4 regions of the Bacillus sp. GB_SG_008 genome follow, and region 3 is predicted to be linked to each of the others. Evidence: predicted binding sites of a transcription regulator. Region 3 holds the regulator's gene; each other region holds the start of a gene.
The links. Region 3 encodes Rex, which represses fermentation and respiration genes when NADH is low (regulators of the CRP and FNR family bind a similar motif). Its sites were predicted from a motif close to TTGTGAAATATTTCACAA; they were not measured.
Positions count from the first base shown of each region.

Region 1 (4,398 bases), on a different contig from region 3:
ATTACGCGCTTTTTACTTCCAGAAGGTGTTCGGCTTTTTGCGAAGCTTGAGTTCTATAACCCAGGAGGAAGTGTGAAAGATCGGTTAGGGCGAGAATTAATTGAGGATGCTCTTGCTAAAGGGCTTGTTACGCCAGGTGGAACAATTATTGAACCAACAGCTGGCAATACAGGAATTGGACTGGCACTTGCAGCACTTGAGCATAACTTACATGTTATCGTTTGCGTTCCAGAGAAATTTAGTATTGAAAAACAAGAACTTATGAAAGCTCTTGGTGCAACGATTGTTCATACACCAACCTCAAAAGGTATGACAGGTGCTATTGCAAAAGCAGAAGAGCTTCTTGAAGAAATTCCAAATTCATATTCTCCATGTCAATTTGCTAATGAAGCAAATCCACGTGCATATTATAAAACATTAGGTCCTGAACTGTGGGAAGCACTAGACGGAAACATTAACATATTTGTCGCTGGTGCTGGTACCGGTGGAACATTTATGGGAACGGCGTTATATTTAAAAGAGCAAAATCAGCAGATTAAAACAGTTATTGTTGAACCAGAAGGCTCAATTTTAAATGGAGGCGAAGCCGGCTCCCATGAAACAGAAGGAATTGGGCTTGAATTTATACCGCCATTTCTGAATCCAGCATATTTTGATGCCATTCATACGATTTCAGATCGTGATGCATTCTCACGTGTGAAACAATTGGCACAAAAAGAAGGACTTCTTGTTGGCAGTTCTTCGGGTGCAGCGCTTCATGCAAGCATATTAGAAGCAGAGACAGCAAAACCAGGCACAAATATTGTAACAATTTTTCCAGATAGCAGTGAACGCTATTTGAGTAAGCATATATACAAAGGGTGGGAATAAAAAATGAGAAAAAAAACAAAATTAATTCATGGTATTCATATCGGAGAACCTTCAACTGGAGCTGTGACAGTACCGATTTATCAAACGAGTACGTACAAACAAGAAGGTGTAGGAAATCATAAAGGGTACGAATATTCACGTACGGGAAATCCAACTCGTGCAGCTCTTGAAGAAACAATTGCTGTTCTTGAAAATGGTCATGCAGGATTTGCATTTGGATCAGGTATGGCAGCAATTACAGCAGTGATGATGCTCTTCTCTAAAGGGGATCATGTTGTTTTAACAGATGATGTATACGGCGGAACATACCGTGTGATGTCAAAAGTATTAAATCGCTTTGGAATTGAACATACATTTGTTGATACAACAAACTTAGAAGCAGTAAAAGAAGCAATTCTTCCAAATACAAAAGCAATTTATATGGAAACACCGACGAATCCACTTTTAAAAATTACAGATATTAAACAAATTGCAGCACTTGCTAAAGAACAAGATTTATTAACAATTGTTGATAATACATTTATGACACCGTATTGGCAAACACCAATTTCTCTTGGTGCAGATATTGTACTTCATAGTGCAACAAAATATTTAGGTGGTCATAGTGATGTTGTCGCTGGAGTAGTAGCTGTAAATAGTGCAGAGTTAGCAGAGGAGCTTCATTTCGTACAAAATTCAACAGGCGGTATTTTAGGACCACAAGATAGCTTTTTATTACTACGTGGTTTAAAAACGTTAGGAGTACGTATGGAGGAGCATGAAGCAAATGCTCGTGCAATTGCTGAGTTCTTACAAAATCATCCGAAAGTAAACAAAGTGTACTATCCAGGACTTAGCAGTCACCATAATCATGACTTAGCAGCAGAGCAAGCAAATGGCTATGGCGCAATTATTTCATTTGATGTAGATAGTAAAGAAACATTAAACGCTGTCCTTGGGAAAGTACAATACTTTACACTTGCTGAAAGTCTAGGTGCAGTAGAAAGCTTAATTTCAATTCCTTCTCAAATGACACATGCTTCTATTCCAGCAGAGCGCCGTGCAGAACTAGGAATTACAGATACATTAATTCGTATTTCAGTCGGAATTGAAGACGGAGAAGATTTAATTGAAGATTTAGCACGAGCATTAGCATAATGGAACAAGCACTACTTCACTCAGTAGTGCTTGTTTTTTATATTTTGAATTTGTGAAACTTTTCACAAATTAGACACACACAAATGAAAAGATCTCGTGTATAGTAAAAAGCATGAAACGAGAAGCTTCACATATATCTATGTGAAATGTTTCACAAACAATGGGATTCATGTAGAAAAGGTAGTTCTATTTTTTTAGCTAATAGGGACATATTTAGACCCCTAGGGACATTATGCGTCCGGAAGCAGAATAGGAGGAAATTACATGGCAGTCAAAGAGAAAGTTGTAAATGAAATGCAAGAAGTAACAGAGATGATTGAGGCGTTAGTAAAGAACGGTCAAAAAGCTTTACAAGCATTAGAAGGATTTACACAGGAACAAATTGACAACATTGTACATGAAATGGCACTTGCGGGTGTGGATCAACATATGCCACTAGCAAAAATGGCTGTTGAAGAAACAGGACGCGGTGTGTATGAAGACAAATGCATCAAAAATATTTTCGCAACTGAATATATTTGGAATAGTATAAAAAACGATAAAACAGTGGGAATTATTCGTGAGGATCCACATGAGGAAGTTATAGAAATTGCAGAGCCAGTTGGTGTGGTTGCTGGGGTAACGCCAGTAACAAACCCAACTTCAACAACGATGTTTAAAGCAATCATTGCGATGAAAACGAGAAATCCAATTATTTTTGCATTCCATCCTTCAGCGCAGCAATGCTCTATCGCAGCTGCTAAAACAGTACGCGATGCTGCAGTAAAAGCAGGAGCACCAGAAAATTGCATTCAATGGATTGAAAGACCTTCTGTTGAAGCCACAAAGCAACTTATGAATCATGAAGGAGTAGCACTTGTTCTAGCAACAGGAGGCGCAGGAATGGTGAAATCAGCGTATTCAACTGGTAAACCAGCTTTAGGGGTAGGACCAGGTAACGTTCCGTGTTATATAGAAAAATCAGCACATGTGAAGCGAGCTGTAAATGATGTGATCTTATCGAAAACATTTGATAACGGTATGATTTGTGCTTCTGAACAAGCAATTATTGTAGATAAAGAAATCTATAATGACGTGAAACAAGAAATGATAGCGAACAATTGTTACTTTGTAACAACAGAAGAACGAAAAAAATTAGAGAAACTTGTTATAAATGAGAATACATGTGCAGTAAATAGTGATATTGTTGGGAAATCCCCTCATTACATTGCAGCGTTAGTGGGAATTACAGTACCAGAAGATACGAAAATGCTCGTTGCAGAAATTAAAGGGGTCGGCGCAGCTTATCCGTTATCCCGAGAAAAATTAAGTCCAGTATTAGCTTGTATAAAAGCAAATTCATTAGAAGAAGGGTTGCAGCATTGTGAAAACATGTTAGAGCTTGGCGGTTTAGGTCATTCTGCAGTCATTCACTCTACGGATACAGAAGTACAAAAGCAGTTTGGATTACGTATGAAAGCATGCCGTCTTATTGTAAACGCGCCGTCATCACAAGGCGGAATTGGTGATGTATATAATGCTTTTATTCCATCACTTACACTTGGATGCGGATCATACGGAAAGAACTCTGTTTCTCAAAACGTGACAGCAACACATTTACTGAATATAAAAAGACTTGCAAACAGAAAAAAGAATATGCAGTGGTTCAAGCTGCCACCAAAAATTTATTTTGAAAAACATGCTACGCAATATTTAGCAAGTATGCCGAACATTTCACGTGCATTTATTGTGACAGATCCTGGAATGGTGAAGCTTGGATATGTTGATACAGTAACGTATTATTTACGTCAACATATGAATGATGTAAAGGTAGAAGTATTCTTTGAAGTAGAACCAGATCCATCAGATGAAACGGTATTTAAAGGAGCAGAAATGATGCGAAGCTTCAAGCCGGACGTGATTATTGCTCTTGGCGGTGGGTCAGCAATGGACGCAGCAAAAGGAATGTGGCTATTTTATGAGCATCCAGAAACAGAATTCTTTGGTATCAAACAAAAGTTTTTAGATATTAGAAAACGTACATGTAAATATCCAAAACTAGGAACTAAAGCGCAGTTTGTTGCGATTCCGACAACATCTGGAACAGGATCAGAAGTGACGCCATTTGCAGTTATTACAGATAAAAAGAACAATATCAAATATCCGCTTGCTGATTATGAGTTAACACCAGACGTTGCGATCGTTGACCCGCAGTTCGTTATGACAGTACCGCCGCATGTGACTGCTGACACAGGAATGGACGTATTAACACATGCGATTGAAGCGTACGTATCTATTATGGCAAATGATTATACAGATGGATTAGCTTTAAAAGCAATTGATCTTGTCTTTAAATATTTACCACGTGCATATAAAGATGGAAATGATGAAGAGGCGCGTGAGAAAATGCAT
Region 1 covers NZ_JBPZSK010000001.1:419,872-424,269, forward strand. The annotation lists gene ACTDJC_RS02015 (O-acetylserine dependent cystathionine beta-synthase) at 1-870, shown strand, start outside; gene ACTDJC_RS02020 (bifunctional cystathionine gamma-lyase/homocysteine desulfhydrase) at 874-2,007, shown strand; gene adhE (bifunctional acetaldehyde-CoA/alcohol dehydrogenase) at 2,272-4,398, shown strand, end outside.
Region 1: adhE (bifunctional acetaldehyde-CoA/alcohol dehydrogenase) is a predicted target of Rex. The motif match lies at 2,147-2,164, and genes of this name have one in related genera.

Region 2 (4,398 bases), on a different contig from region 3:
TGGTGGTAATGTTGATGTTAATTTTATTTCTCGTATTATTGAACACGGGATGGTTGAAGCAGGCCGATTTGTCCATATTTCAACGACGATTAAAGATAAGCCAGGGCAACTACAACAAGTATTACAGATTGTAACCGATTTTGAAGCGAATGTTCTTCATATTCATTTAGAGAGAATTGGAACGAAAGTATTCCCAGGTTATGCGCAGCTGCACCTTTCTCTTGAGACGAAAGATAATGAGCATATTGAGCAAGTGCTAATAGGAATGCGGAAGAAAGGATATAGTATCGAAATCATTGAATAGGGTGAAACTTCCATCAGTGGGGGTCTTACTGCCCGTTAACGCGGGATAAATATTTAAACAAACGTTTGATTAAAAAGAGCTAGCCCTTGTAAAGGCTAGCTCTTTCTTAATTAAAACATCAGTGAAACGAGAAACATTCCAATTCCGATTGATGTAATTGTTGCAACAAGACCCGGGATCATAAAGCTATGATTTAACACATATTTACCGATACGCGTTGTACCTGTACGGTCAAAATTAATTGCTGCAACGATTGTTCCGTAGTTTGGAATAAAGAAATATCCGTTTACAGCTGGGAACATCGCAATTAATAGTGCTGGTGAAATGCCAAGTGTTAATCCAAGCGGTATTAACGCACGTACCGTTGCAGCTTGGCTATATAGCAAGATTGATAGCACGAATAGTGCAATTGCGAATAACCACGGTGCACTCGTTACGAGACCTTGAATAGAACCTTGAATCATTTGTAAGTTACCGTTAAAGAACGTATCTCCCATCCATGCGATGCCGAAAATCGCAACAACTGCTGTTGCTCCTGCTTTAAAGACGTTACCAGACACGATGCTTTCTACATTTGGTTTACAAAAAATAATAATAAGTGCAGCGATTGTTAGCATCACCATTTCAATGGTGTTTGGCATAGAAAGACGTACAAGTTTTCCGTCTATCATCCAACTAGGGCGTAACGCTTCAAAAGATCCGAGAAGAACAACTAGAACTGTTGCAAATAAAAAGAGGATAACAGACAGTTTTGCACCTTTCGGGACAATAAATTCTTTCTTTTCTTCTAGTTTTGGAATCATGCCTTCTTGTAATCGTTTTAAGTATTCTTCATCTTCGTTTAGCTCTTTTCCCATTTTGCTTGCGACGAAAGCAGCTAACATACAAGCGATAAAGGTAGATGGAATACTAATTTTTAAAATATCTAATAGTGTAATCTGATAGTCAGCAAGCATAGCGAGAAGTGCAACGGTTGCTGCTGAAATTGGACTTGCTGTAATCGCTTGCTGCGATGCAATAACAGCAATTGACAGTGGACGCTCTGGTCGAATTCCTGATTCACGCGATACTTCAGCAATGACAGGAAGAACTGAATAGGCAACGTGGCCTGTCCCTGCACAAAACGTAAATAAATAAGTGACGATTGGGGCAAAGAACGTAATACGTTTCGGGTTTTTGCGGAGCGCTTTTTCTGCAATATGAACAAGATAGTCCATCCCCCCAGCAGCCTGTAGTGCCCCAGCGGCTGTAATAACTGCTAAAATCATAAGCATAACATCGATTGGCGGGGAGGTTGGTTGTAAGTGGAAGAAGAAGACAAAGATTGTCATACCAACACCTCCCATTACTCCAAGGCCAATACCTCCAAGGCGCGCACCGATGAAAATGCAGAGTAATAAGATGATAAACTGTAGCCAGAACATAGTATAGTACCTCCGAGATAATAATCAATCGTTATTATCAAATAACTTAATTTGTTTAATGATTCAAAAATTAAATAATGAATAATAAAATAAATCTCTGAAAATAGCCATTTTTATTATATAGCATATCAAAAACATGATTCACTCCTTTTTGTTACAATTATTTTACAAAAGAATCATTGGGACATTTATATTTGTATGTAAAAATATAAATATAATTTGATTTAGATGTTGTAATCTGTGGACGGAGAATTGTGTAATTCTCATAAAACTCCCATATCGTTCAACTCGTTCATCGAGAAAGGCAAACTTATGGAAACATAGGGTCGCAAAACTCTAGGGGCTAAGGTTGAAATGGACTAAGCTGGCCAGTTACCGGACTGATAGGATTGGTTTAGACCAATGCTTTTTTCATACATTGGTCTCTTTTTTTTGCTATTTTTCTGTAAGGGGTCCTGCCGCATACCTATCAAGCTAAGATTTTGAAGAATCCCCAAAACGAAAATTTTCTCTCTTCCTAGTTGCCTATGGGAATCCAGTTTATTTATTGTTTTGGGAAACAATGAATTTCTTGACTTGATGGCAATGGGGCGGTACCCCTATATACAAAAACAGAGGGCAGATATGCATCCCCCTCTTGTGTCCAACCAATATTATTCTTGCTCGTCCATAATTTTCTCAAACGCAGCAGATACTTTTTCAAATTCCTCGTCACTCTCAATGTATGAGAATTCACTATCTTCTTCTACTTTTAAAAAGAAGATATCAATGTCTTCCTCTGTTTCCGTTTGAATGTCTTCTACAAAGCCAACAGCAATGTATTCTGCTCCTTCGACATTCATCGTTCCGAGCACTTCAACTTCCTGCTCCTCATTACTCTCATCGCTAAGGGTAAAAATTTCGCCTACTTCAATTTCCGACATATTCATTCTCCTCCTGTTATACTCTAAAAAATAGAACGTTCAAATCGTATACTTACTAGTATATCTTTCCATAAAATATCAAATTAATGCTCAAAGAACAACAATTTCTTGCTGCCTCAGCGTAAAAATCCAACTAAAAGGATATCATCTGTGAATATGAATGAATACATTTTGAGCTCTCGTCACATGCCCATCAACTTTAGAAATGGGTTGCATGTGGATATTTGGTTATTGACTACCCTTGTGAACTTCTCTCACTGTTCCATTAAAAAAATGTATTAGACTAAGCTTTATTGATGTAATTACATTCTTCCTTCTATCCCTACCTTATCTCAAAAAAATAAAGATTTAGATTCGTCATTATATGTTTTGAATAGACAGTGGAAGAAAGTATGAAAGAGCAAGAAATGTTTGTTCAAGAAGTAGCAGAATTAGCAAATTGTTTAAATACGCTTGCCTATGAGCTGCGAGAGCTTATTGGAGAATTTAAAAGCTGAAATATCAAGAAAAAGCAGAAGTGCTAACCGCTTCTGCTTTTTCTTGTATTTTGTATAAAGGGCAGTTATCCCCCACCTCAAGATTGTAAAGAATCCGAAGAAGATAGGTAGGGGATGAGAAAAATCCCACTGATGGAAGTTTCACTTTATAAAGAATGTCGTTATGAATTTTCTTTTATATGTGTAAAAATATTAATAGAAAATATAATAATAGCGAGAACAACAAGAATACTACCGCCGGCAACAAACGGAATAGCTGCGTGATTTCCATAAATCTCAAGAGCTAGTGCAATCATCATAATTGGCAGCCCAATATTAAGCAGCCAAAAGTGAATTTTTCCTAGTTTAGAATGACCAGCTTCTTGAAAGATATGATATAAAATGCCAGCTGCCATCATTGAAGCCCAGCCAAGAAGCAGCAAGTGAACGTGTACACTTCTTAATGCAAAATTAAGAGACATTGACATATACATCCCCATACAGACGCCGATGACAAAATAAATAGAAGAAATCTTTATAAAGCGAATGCCCATACAATTTCCACCTTTCCATATTAATTTGTGAGTACAATAGAATATATGAAGATGAACTTGAGGACAGTATCATTAGATGGAAAAATTTATTTTTGTTTGTTCACAAAAATAATCCGTGCTACAATGAAAACGAATTGGAACAGGGGAGCCCGTGCGGCTGAGAGGATGTAACAATGCATCGACCCTTAACCTGATCTGGATAATGCCAGCGTAGGGAGTTGTATCAAGAATCGTAGCATATGTTATTCTATGGTAACTTGAATATAAGGCTTTCCTGGCTTCATGACAGGAAAGCCTTTTCTTTTTTCGTGAAACTTATTTAATATAAGGAGGAATTTAGTATGTCACAGCAAGTTACGATTTCATTTTCAGTTGTACCACAAGCAAAGCAGAAAGATGTATATGCAGTTGTAGATAAAGCGATTGAGGTTGTTCAGCAATCTGGTGTACGCTATGAAGTTGGTGCGATGGAAACAACGATGGAAGGGGAATTAGATGAGCTTCTTGATATTATCAAACGTGCGCAGCAAGCTTGTATAGATGATGGGGCTGAAGAAGTCATTACTTCTATTAAAATTCATTATCGTCCAAGCACAGGTGTAACGATTGATGAAAAAGTGTGGAAGTATCGTGAAGAGCATGAAAAAACAGAAACGATCTAACGTAACGATTACAATGGTTTGGCTTCTTTTTCTCGTTGCAATATGGGAAGGGGCT
Region 2 covers NZ_JBPZSK010000007.1:111,240-115,637, reverse strand. The annotation lists gene ilvA (threonine ammonia-lyase) at 1-304, shown strand, start outside; gene ACTDJC_RS17970 (anaerobic C4-dicarboxylate transporter family protein) at 415-1,728, opposite strand; cyclic di-GMP riboswitch class I at 2,022-2,108, shown strand; gene ACTDJC_RS17965 (DUF1292 domain-containing protein) at 2,382-2,651, opposite strand; gene ACTDJC_RS17960 (methyl-accepting chemotaxis protein) at 3,044-3,148, shown strand; gene ACTDJC_RS17955 (cytochrome-c oxidase) at 3,310-3,681, opposite strand; TPP riboswitch at 3,813-3,915, shown strand; gene ACTDJC_RS17950 (MTH1187 family thiamine-binding protein) at 4,023-4,343, shown strand; gene ACTDJC_RS17945 (ABC transporter permease) at 4,291-4,398, shown strand, end outside.
Region 2: ACTDJC_RS17970 (anaerobic C4-dicarboxylate transporter family protein) is a predicted target of Rex. The motif match lies at 1,780-1,797, and genes of this name have one in related genera.

Region 3 (4,398 bases):
TCCGCGTTTAATGAGACACTGAATTTTCGACTCTCGTTAAAGAAGATAAGTTTAGTTAAATGTTAGTGGGGCCACAGATGAAAGTTTCACTTTATACACATAATTAACCACAGCCTGTGGATAAAACCTATATTATCTGTTGATAATATAGGTTTTTTTGTGAGTATAAACTGTGGGTAAATATTATTTTATTTGTGGATAATGTGGAAAAATTAATATTTAGCTTGATAATATAAAATTGAATGTGTGAATAACACTGTGGATAAATAAAAAGGTCAGCGTAACTGCTAACCTTTTTATTTTTTATATTTGTAATTCTTCCCATTCTTCCATACATGCTTCTAATTGTTCTTGTAGTGTTTGTTTTTCTGCTGTAATATCACTTGCTCTTTCGTAATCAGCATATACTTCAGGCAGACAAAGTTGTTCTTCTAATGTAGCGATTTGCTCTTCCATTGCAGCAATGTTTTCTTCTAATTCCTCAATTCTACGCGTACGTTGGCGCTCTTGCTTTTTACGTTCTTTTTCTTCAATATAATTTAATTTTTCTTGCGCCACTTGTTTTTGTGCAGGTTTATTCGTTTCTTGTTCTTCAAGTTCTGCCCGTTCTAACATTTCATTTTTCTTTTCTATATAATAATCGTAATCGCCTAGATATTCCGCTGCCCCGTCTGTTGACAATTCAATAACTTTTGTGGCGATGCGATTAATGAAATAGCGGTCATGAGAAACAAATAAAATAGTTCCTGGAAAATCAATAAGAGCATTTTCTAATATTTCTTTACTACTTAAGTCTAAATGGTTTGTCGGTTCATCTAAAATAAGCACATTTGATTTTTGCATCATAAGTTTTGCAAGAGCTAAACGTGCTTTTTGTCCACCACTTAAAGAAGAGACTGGCTTTAAAACATCATCACCAGAAAATAAAAAGTTTCCAAGTACTGTGCGGATTTCTTTTTCTGGTTGTAGCGGGTAATCATCCCAAAGTTCATCTAATACGCGTTTTGATGATGTTAAGTTTGCTTGTTCTTGGTCATAATATCCAATAGAAACGTTAGAGCCGAATGAAAAACTGCCGTTTAAAGGACGAAGTTTATCCACAAGAGATTTTAATAAAGTGGATTTTCCGATTCCATTTGGACCTACAAGTGCAACACTATCACCTCTCGTTAATTGGAAATGAATGTGCTCAATGATTGGCTCGTTATTATAACCAATTGTGATATTTTTTACTTGTAGTACATCATTTCCACTTTGCCTATCGATATCAAAGTGGAAAGAAGCAGATTTTGTATCACCGAGTGGTTTTGTCATAAGCTCCATACGATTTAATTGTTTTTGACGACTTTGTGCCCGTTTTGTTGTGGAAGCGCGGGCGATATTTTTTTGAATGAAGTCTTGTAACTTTGTGACTTCTTCTTGCTGTTTCTCATAACGCTTCATCTCTTGTTCGTATAGCGATGCTTTAAGTTCTAAATACTTACTGTAGTTCCCCGTGTATTTTCGACTTTGTTTATTAGAGATTTCATATACCTGTGTTACGAGTTTATCTAGAAAGTATCGATCGTGTGAAACGATTAAAATAGCACCAGGATAGCCTTGTAAATATTGTTCCAGCCACGTTAATGTATCGATATCTAAATGGTTGGTTGGCTCATCCAAAATAAGCAAATCTGGTTTTGTTAATAATAATTTTCCAAGAGCTAAACGAGTTTTTTGCCCACCACTTAAAGTGGAGATTGTAGTTCCGTGTGTCTCAGAAGGAAAGCCAAGTCCGCTTAAAACAGAGCGAATATCAGCTTCGTATTGGTAGCCGCCTTTATTTTTATAATCTAATTGCAGGCGATCATACTCTGCTAACAATCTTTCGTGTACAGTGACATTTGTGAAATTTTCTTCTTTCCCCATTTCTTGTTCTAGCCTTCGGAGTTCTTTCTCCATGCGTTGCAAGTCGAGAAATACCGTTAGCATTTCATCCCAAATGGTTAATGATGTTTCAAGACCAGTGTGCTGTGCTAAGTAACCGATAGATACATCTTTCGGTTTAATAATTTCTCCACTGTCATGGGACAGTTCTCCCGCAATAATCTTTAATAATGTAGACTTTCCAGCGCCGTTACGGCCGACAAGTGCAATGCGATCACGCGTCTGTACCTCTAACTTAATGTTTGAAAGAATCACTTCAGCGGCGTATAACTTGGAAAGGTTATTCACTTGTAGTAGAATCAATGTTTTCACCTCAAATAATTTCTTAACTTTGCCATGATTATATTTCTCAATCATACTAAAAATAGTGTATAGTTGAACGTAATAGAGAAGTTCTCTCTCTATTATACAGGGAAAACTTTCAATGCTAAACTTCCGTACATGTTTCAATCACTTGAACAGATAGGAAGAGAGGAGGGGGTTGCATGGAGCAGCCTAAAATTCCGCAGGCGACTGCCAAAAGATTGCCTCTATACTATCGATTTATCCAAAACTTATCGTTATCTGGTAAGCAACGCGTATCATCTGCAGAATTAAGTGAAGCGGTGAAAGTGGATTCGGCGACGATTCGAAGAGATTTTTCATACTTTGGGGCATTAGGGAAAAAGGGATACGGCTATAACGTAAATTATTTATTGTCGTTTTTCCGCGAAACACTTGATCAAGATGATGTAACGCGTGTAGCACTAATAGGGGTAGGTAATTTAGGGACAGCTTTCTTACATTACAATTTTACGAAAAATAATAATACAAAAATTGAGATGGCATTTGACGTTGATGAAGAGAAAGTTGGAAAAGAAATCGGAGGAATTCCAGTATATCATCTGGATGAATTAGAAGAGAAATTATCCGATGATATAAAAGTGGCAATATTAACAGTACCTGCTTCTGTTGCACAAGCTGTAGCAGATCGCTTATCGCATACTGGTATACAAGGTGTTTTAAACTTTACACCTGCTAGGTTAAATATATTAGAACATATTCGAATTCATCATATCGATTTAGCGGTAGAATTACAAACGCTTGTGTACTTTTTAAAAAATTACCCACAATAAAAACGCAGGAATTCCCTGCGTTTTTATTATTTCTTCATACTACCTTTTTTCGGTTTAGAAAAAAGAAGGCGAAGTGCCAAATTAAAATCGACTGTTGCCATTATAGCGAGTAATATTGTATAAAAGTTCCAAATTGTATCTTCAACACTTGTAATTGCTAAGTATGTAAAAATACACCCAAGAAGAAAATACAAAGTTGCCATAACAAATGGTGAAGTTCGCATGTTTAAAATCCTCCGATGAATCCTTGCAATTTTTCAGCTTTTTCTATGTATGGGTGAAGTACAAATGTAATTAACATAACATTTGTATTCATCATAACATGAGCCATAATAGGTACAATAATCCGTTTTGTTTTTACATATAAAAATGAAAAAACAAGCCCCATGGAAATATACACTAATAAATGTGTAGGGTCAAAATGAATTAAAGCAAATATAAGTGAACTCACAATTGCTGCGATAAAGAAGTTATATCGTTTATATAGTGTTCCAAATAGAATCTTTCTAAATACAATTTCTTCAAGAATGGGAGCGAATATAGAAGAAACAATCATAAATAATGGAGCAGCTTTTATAATCTCGATAATGTTTTGTGTATTTTCAGATTCAGGTTTAACTTTAAAAATTTGTGTTTCAATTGTGCCAGCAATTACTTGGGCAAATAAAGCAAGAAAAACCCCCAAAATAATCCATCCTATTGTAGCGGGAATGTTTGTTTTTTCCCGATCCCATTTTTCTGATTGTGTATCGTTGCGTAATATCAAAAGGATAATAATAAGAGCAACAAAGAAGCTAATTATTCCCCAATGTGCAGTTGCCAATTGAACCTCTTCTTGAAAGCTCCTGTTTCCATTGTTGTATATTCCGCTTTTTAAAAGGAGCCACCCTCCAATTACACCTGATAATTGCATTAAAATATATGTAACAACAACCCACCAGTATTGTCTCTTCAATTTCGTAACTCCTTTTTAAATTTTTTGTAATGAAAAAGGAAAATGCTCTATCCATAGAGAAAACAACTTATGGCATCTTCTTATTGTAACATAGGAGAAGAGGGAAAAACGATGGAATATCAAATAGAATCTTCTATCAGTGCCGATCTTCCATGAAGCCAAGGATTTATATTATTGCGCTACCCATCAGGTAAAGAAGAGAAGCTTATGGAAAGACTGAAGAGGATGTAAAATAGTTTTCCGAAAAATTACGTTTTTTCACTTGCAAAAGAAAATGAGATTCTTTATTATAATAAGTGTGTTAGCACTCGAAGTGTTTGAGTGCTAATAAACATAAAATTTACATAGTAAATTGAGGAGGTTATTGTTCATGCTAAAGCCATTAGGTGATCGCGTTGTAAT
Region 3 covers NZ_JBPZSK010000017.1:10,936-15,333, reverse strand. The annotation lists gene ACTDJC_RS22035 (ABC-F family ATP-binding cassette domain-containing protein) at 304-2,229, opposite strand; gene ACTDJC_RS22030 (redox-sensing transcriptional repressor Rex) at 2,412-3,041, shown strand; gene ACTDJC_RS22025 (YdiK family protein) at 3,068-3,265, opposite strand; gene ACTDJC_RS22020 (CPBP family intramembrane glutamic endopeptidase) at 3,268-3,996, opposite strand; gene groES (co-chaperone GroES) at 4,367-4,398, shown strand, end outside.

Region 4 (4,398 bases), on a different contig from region 3:
TAAACGCTTTTCTTTATGATAAAATCCGTTCAGCGGAAATAAAAATTCTTCTTCCTCTTCTCCTAGTCGGACTAGCACATCATTTGTTTCACACGTATCACAGAAAAATACAGGTATATCACGCCGTTCAATTAATGAGAACACATCCCTCTTTACTTGATTTATATCCCATGGAAAATCTTCATCAAGTACATACCAGTTCTCAGTGTGTTGATATATCTTTTGAGATAGGAGTTGCATCTTCATTCTCCTTTCTATATTATTCTCTTTTCTCTGTATGCCACATTATTCCTTGTTTTAAACCTACACCTATGTCACAAAATATTTAAAAATATATATGCAAAAAGGGTTGATTTTATACCATCTATTAGATTATAATAATTATAAATTAGTAATTGGTATTAAAAATAAAAAAAACGTGAAGGAGATTGATATTATGAATACACAAGTTATTGAAGTATTAAACAGACAAGTAGCAAACTGGAACGTTTTATTTACAAAATTACACAACTACCACTGGTACGTAACAGGACCTCAGTTCTTTACATTACATGAGAAATTCGAACAATTTTATACAGAAGCAGCTACGCACATCGATGAAATTGCAGAACGTATTTTAGCAATCGGCGGCAAACCAGTAGCAACGATGAAAGAATACTTAGAACTATCTTCTGTTCAAGAAGCAGCTTACGGAGAAACTGCCGAAGCAATGGTCGAAGCAATTATGAAAGACTATGAAGCAATGCTTCTTGAGCTCAAAAAAGGCATGGAAATCGCACAAGATGCAGACGATGAAACGACATCTGATTTACTACTTGGCATCTACACAGAACTTGAAAAACACGCATGGATGTTACGCGCATTCTTGAATCAATAAGAAAAACGGCAGCAGCTTAGCAATATATCGGCGCAAATGCATCATTTATCGGCGTTTTTTCTAATATAACGGCGATTCGACACAATATAAAGACCCTTCGACCACATTCGACAAATATCACACCAAAAAATCGAGCGGGACAATTCCGCTCGGTTTTTTATTTATTTATTTATGTTAACTGCTTCCACTTATTCCCCATCACTGGTCGTTTGTACTCTTTCATTTTAGGAATTAACTCATTAGCCGTTTTTGCAGATACAAGCAATTCTTTATTCGATGGATTCATAAAGCCTTCCTCTGCTGCACGGTCCACCATTTGTAATAACGGTGTGTAAAATTCTGCAATGTTCAGTAGGCCAACAGGCTTTTCGTGAATCCCAATTTGCGACCAGCATACCACTTCAAACAGCTCTTCAAACGTTCCATAACCGCCTGGAAGTGCAATAAATGCATCAGCAAGTTCACTCATTTTTGCTTTTCTCTCATGCATCGTTTCCACTTCGATTAGTTCTGTTAAATCTTGATGAACAATTTCTCCTCTAAATAATCCACGAGGCATGACACCCGTTACACGGCCGCCTAGCTCTAATACTTGATTTGCTACTTCTCCCATTAATCCAACACAAGAGCCTCCGTATACAAGCTCTATATTATTTTGAACTAGTATTTCTCCAAGTTGCCGAGCTTCTGCTTGAAACTCTGGACGCTCTCCAACATTCGATCCTGCAAATACACAAATACGCTTCATTACTCCACCCCAAAACTACATATTGTTATGCTACAATGTAATCATACTACATATTGGGAGGATGGGAAAAGGATGAACACGAATGAATTTCAAAGCTGGGTGGAACAATTTTATTATGAGCGGGGCTGGGCACAATATAATTCCTTTATTCGCGTTAATTTTTTAGCGGAGGAAGTGGGAGAAGTTTCTCGCGTCGTGCGTGCTATTGAAATTGGTCGTGATCGTCCAGATGAACGAAAAAAAAGCGAAGAAGAATTAACAATTGAATTAAAAGAAGAAATTGGAGATGTGTTAGGAAATCTTATTATTTTAGCGCAAAAATATAATTTAGATTTACAAGATATTATGGAAACGCATGTTAAGAAACTCTCCAAGCGATTCGAATATAAATGAGAATTATTTTCAATTATGATATGATTATATCGTAATAATATGAAAGGGGTCTTTTTATGTTATCTCCAAAATTACGTGAAGCACTAAATGATCAAATGAACTTTGAGTTTTACTCCGCCCATGTGTATATGGCAATGGCGGCTTACTGTACATCAGAAAGCTATGATGGATTTGCCAACTTCTTTCTTGTACAAGCAGAGGAAGAGCGTTTCCATGCAATGAAGCTTTACAATTATATTAATGATCGCGGTGAGCGTGCGATCATTACTGGATTCGATCATCCAAATAACGAGTACGAATCCATTTTAGCTGCTTTTGAAATCGGTCTCGAACATGAACGCGAAGTCACAAAACGAATTTATCACCTATCTGATATTGCTTGGGATGAGCGCGAGCATGCTACGATTACCTTCTTAAAATGGTTTGTTGACGAACAAGTTGAAGAAGAAGCATCTTTCGATAGCACCATTCAAAAATTAAAACGAATTACAAACGATTCAAATGCATTATTTATGTTAGATGCTGAATTAGAAAAACGCACGTTTACTCCACCAGCTGAGTAGTAGAGTAGAAAACTGAAACAGATGTCTTAGAGATGGCTTTGCCATCTCTTTTCTGTTCCAGCTTAGCTGGCACGCAAACAAAAAAAGCATAAATCAACCGCTTTCGTCAATTTATGCTTCTTACATTGTAAAATTGGAATAAAAAAACAGATATAACGCCCTGTAGGTTCGTAGATTATAGTCATTAAAATCGAATGCTTAATAATCATTTTTATGTTAACATAGGTGTATTACAGTATATAATATACTCAGTTGGTAGGCAAAGTCTTTTACTGGACAAGTCCATAAGCTAGAGGACGCAACTAGCCTTTTAAAATTTACTATTTCAGATTCGGTGATTACTTATAGTTCATTCGAATGTTGCAACGATTTGAAAAGACATATTCACCGGCAATAGTAACTTTAAGAGCAGCTTGCCCTAAATCTTTGTGTAAATTTTTACAAATTTCCTCGAGTTGTTACGGACGAAGAAATCTTACCTGTAATGGGGAATCTTCTTTCATTCCCAAAAATTTAAGAAGTATTGCTATCGTAAAGGAGAATTGGAGATGCCAGAAACAATCACTCAAACAAAGCCTGAACAAGAATCATTACAAATTTCTGCTAGTCAAGGACAGCTTGATGTACTTGATCAGCTATTAAAGCCTGAAGTTCAAGAGTCTTTAACTACATTAGTAGAACAACTTCCAAAATTAACTGAGCTCGTTAACATTTTAACAAAGTCTTATGATTTCGCTCAAGCAGTCGCTACTGATGAAGTATTAAAAAATGATACTGTTGGAGCAATCCAAGAACTTGCAGAACCTGTAAAAGATACAGTGAAAGCCATTGCTGCAACTGCTATCGAAGCGAAAGATCGCGCTGAAGAAAGCAACGAAGTTATCGGTCTTTTTGGCCTTTTAAGAATGCTAAAAGATCCGCAAGCACAAAAAATGTTTCGCTTTGTAAACGCTTATCTTCAAATTACTGCAGAACGCAATCATAAATAATTCTTTCTTACACAACAATTAGTAAAGACGGGGGATATCATACTATGTCAAAACAAATTGTCATCTTAGGTGCTGGTTATGGCGGACTTCTTGCAGCTTTAAATGTACGTAAACATTACAGCAAATCAGAAGCACAAGTTACAGTTATCAACCAATATCCAACACATCAAATTATTACGGAACTACACCGCCTTGCAGCAGGAAATATTTCTGAACAGGCAATTGCTATGCCATTAGAAAAACTTTTCAAAGGCAAAGATATCGATCTTAAAATCGCAACAGTTGAGTCATTCTCAGTTGATAGCAAAGAAATTAAACTAGCTGGTGGCACTACTTTATCTTACGATGCACTTGTAGTTGCTTTAGGAAGTAAAACTGCTTACTTCGGTATTCCAGGACTAGAAGAAAACAGCATGGTATTAAAATCTGCTGCTGATGCAAACAAAATCTACAAACACGTTGAAGACCGTATTCGTGAATACGCTAAAACGAAAAACGAAGCTGATGCTACAATCTTAATCGGCGGCGGCGGATTAACTGGCGTTGAGCTAGTTGGTGAACTTGCTGACATTATGCCTAAACTTGCAAAAAGCCACGGCGTAAATCCAAAAGAAGTTAAACTTCTTCTTGTTGAAGCAGGCCCAAAAATTCTTCCAGTATTACCTGACCATTTAATTGAACGTGCAACTACTAGCTTAGAAGCACGCGGCGTTAAATTCTTAACAGGTCTTCCTGTAACAAACGTTGCTGGCAATGAAATCGACTTAAAAGACGGTCAAAAAATCGTTGCTAACACATTCGTTTGGACAGGCGGCGTACAAGGTAACC
Region 4 covers NZ_JBPZSK010000002.1:413,593-417,990, reverse strand. The annotation lists gene ACTDJC_RS07070 (DUF3920 family protein) at 1-240, opposite strand, end outside; gene ACTDJC_RS07065 (Dps family protein) at 437-877, shown strand; gene ACTDJC_RS07060 (TIGR00730 family Rossman fold protein) at 1,047-1,625, opposite strand; gene ACTDJC_RS07055 (MazG nucleotide pyrophosphohydrolase domain-containing protein) at 1,698-2,018, shown strand; gene ACTDJC_RS07050 (ferritin) at 2,075-2,581, shown strand; gene ACTDJC_RS07045 (DUF1641 domain-containing protein) at 3,130-3,570, shown strand; gene ACTDJC_RS07040 (NAD(P)/FAD-dependent oxidoreductase) at 3,615-4,398, shown strand, end outside.
Region 4: ACTDJC_RS07045 (DUF1641 domain-containing protein) is a predicted target of Rex. The motif match lies at 3,008-3,025, and genes of this name have one in related genera.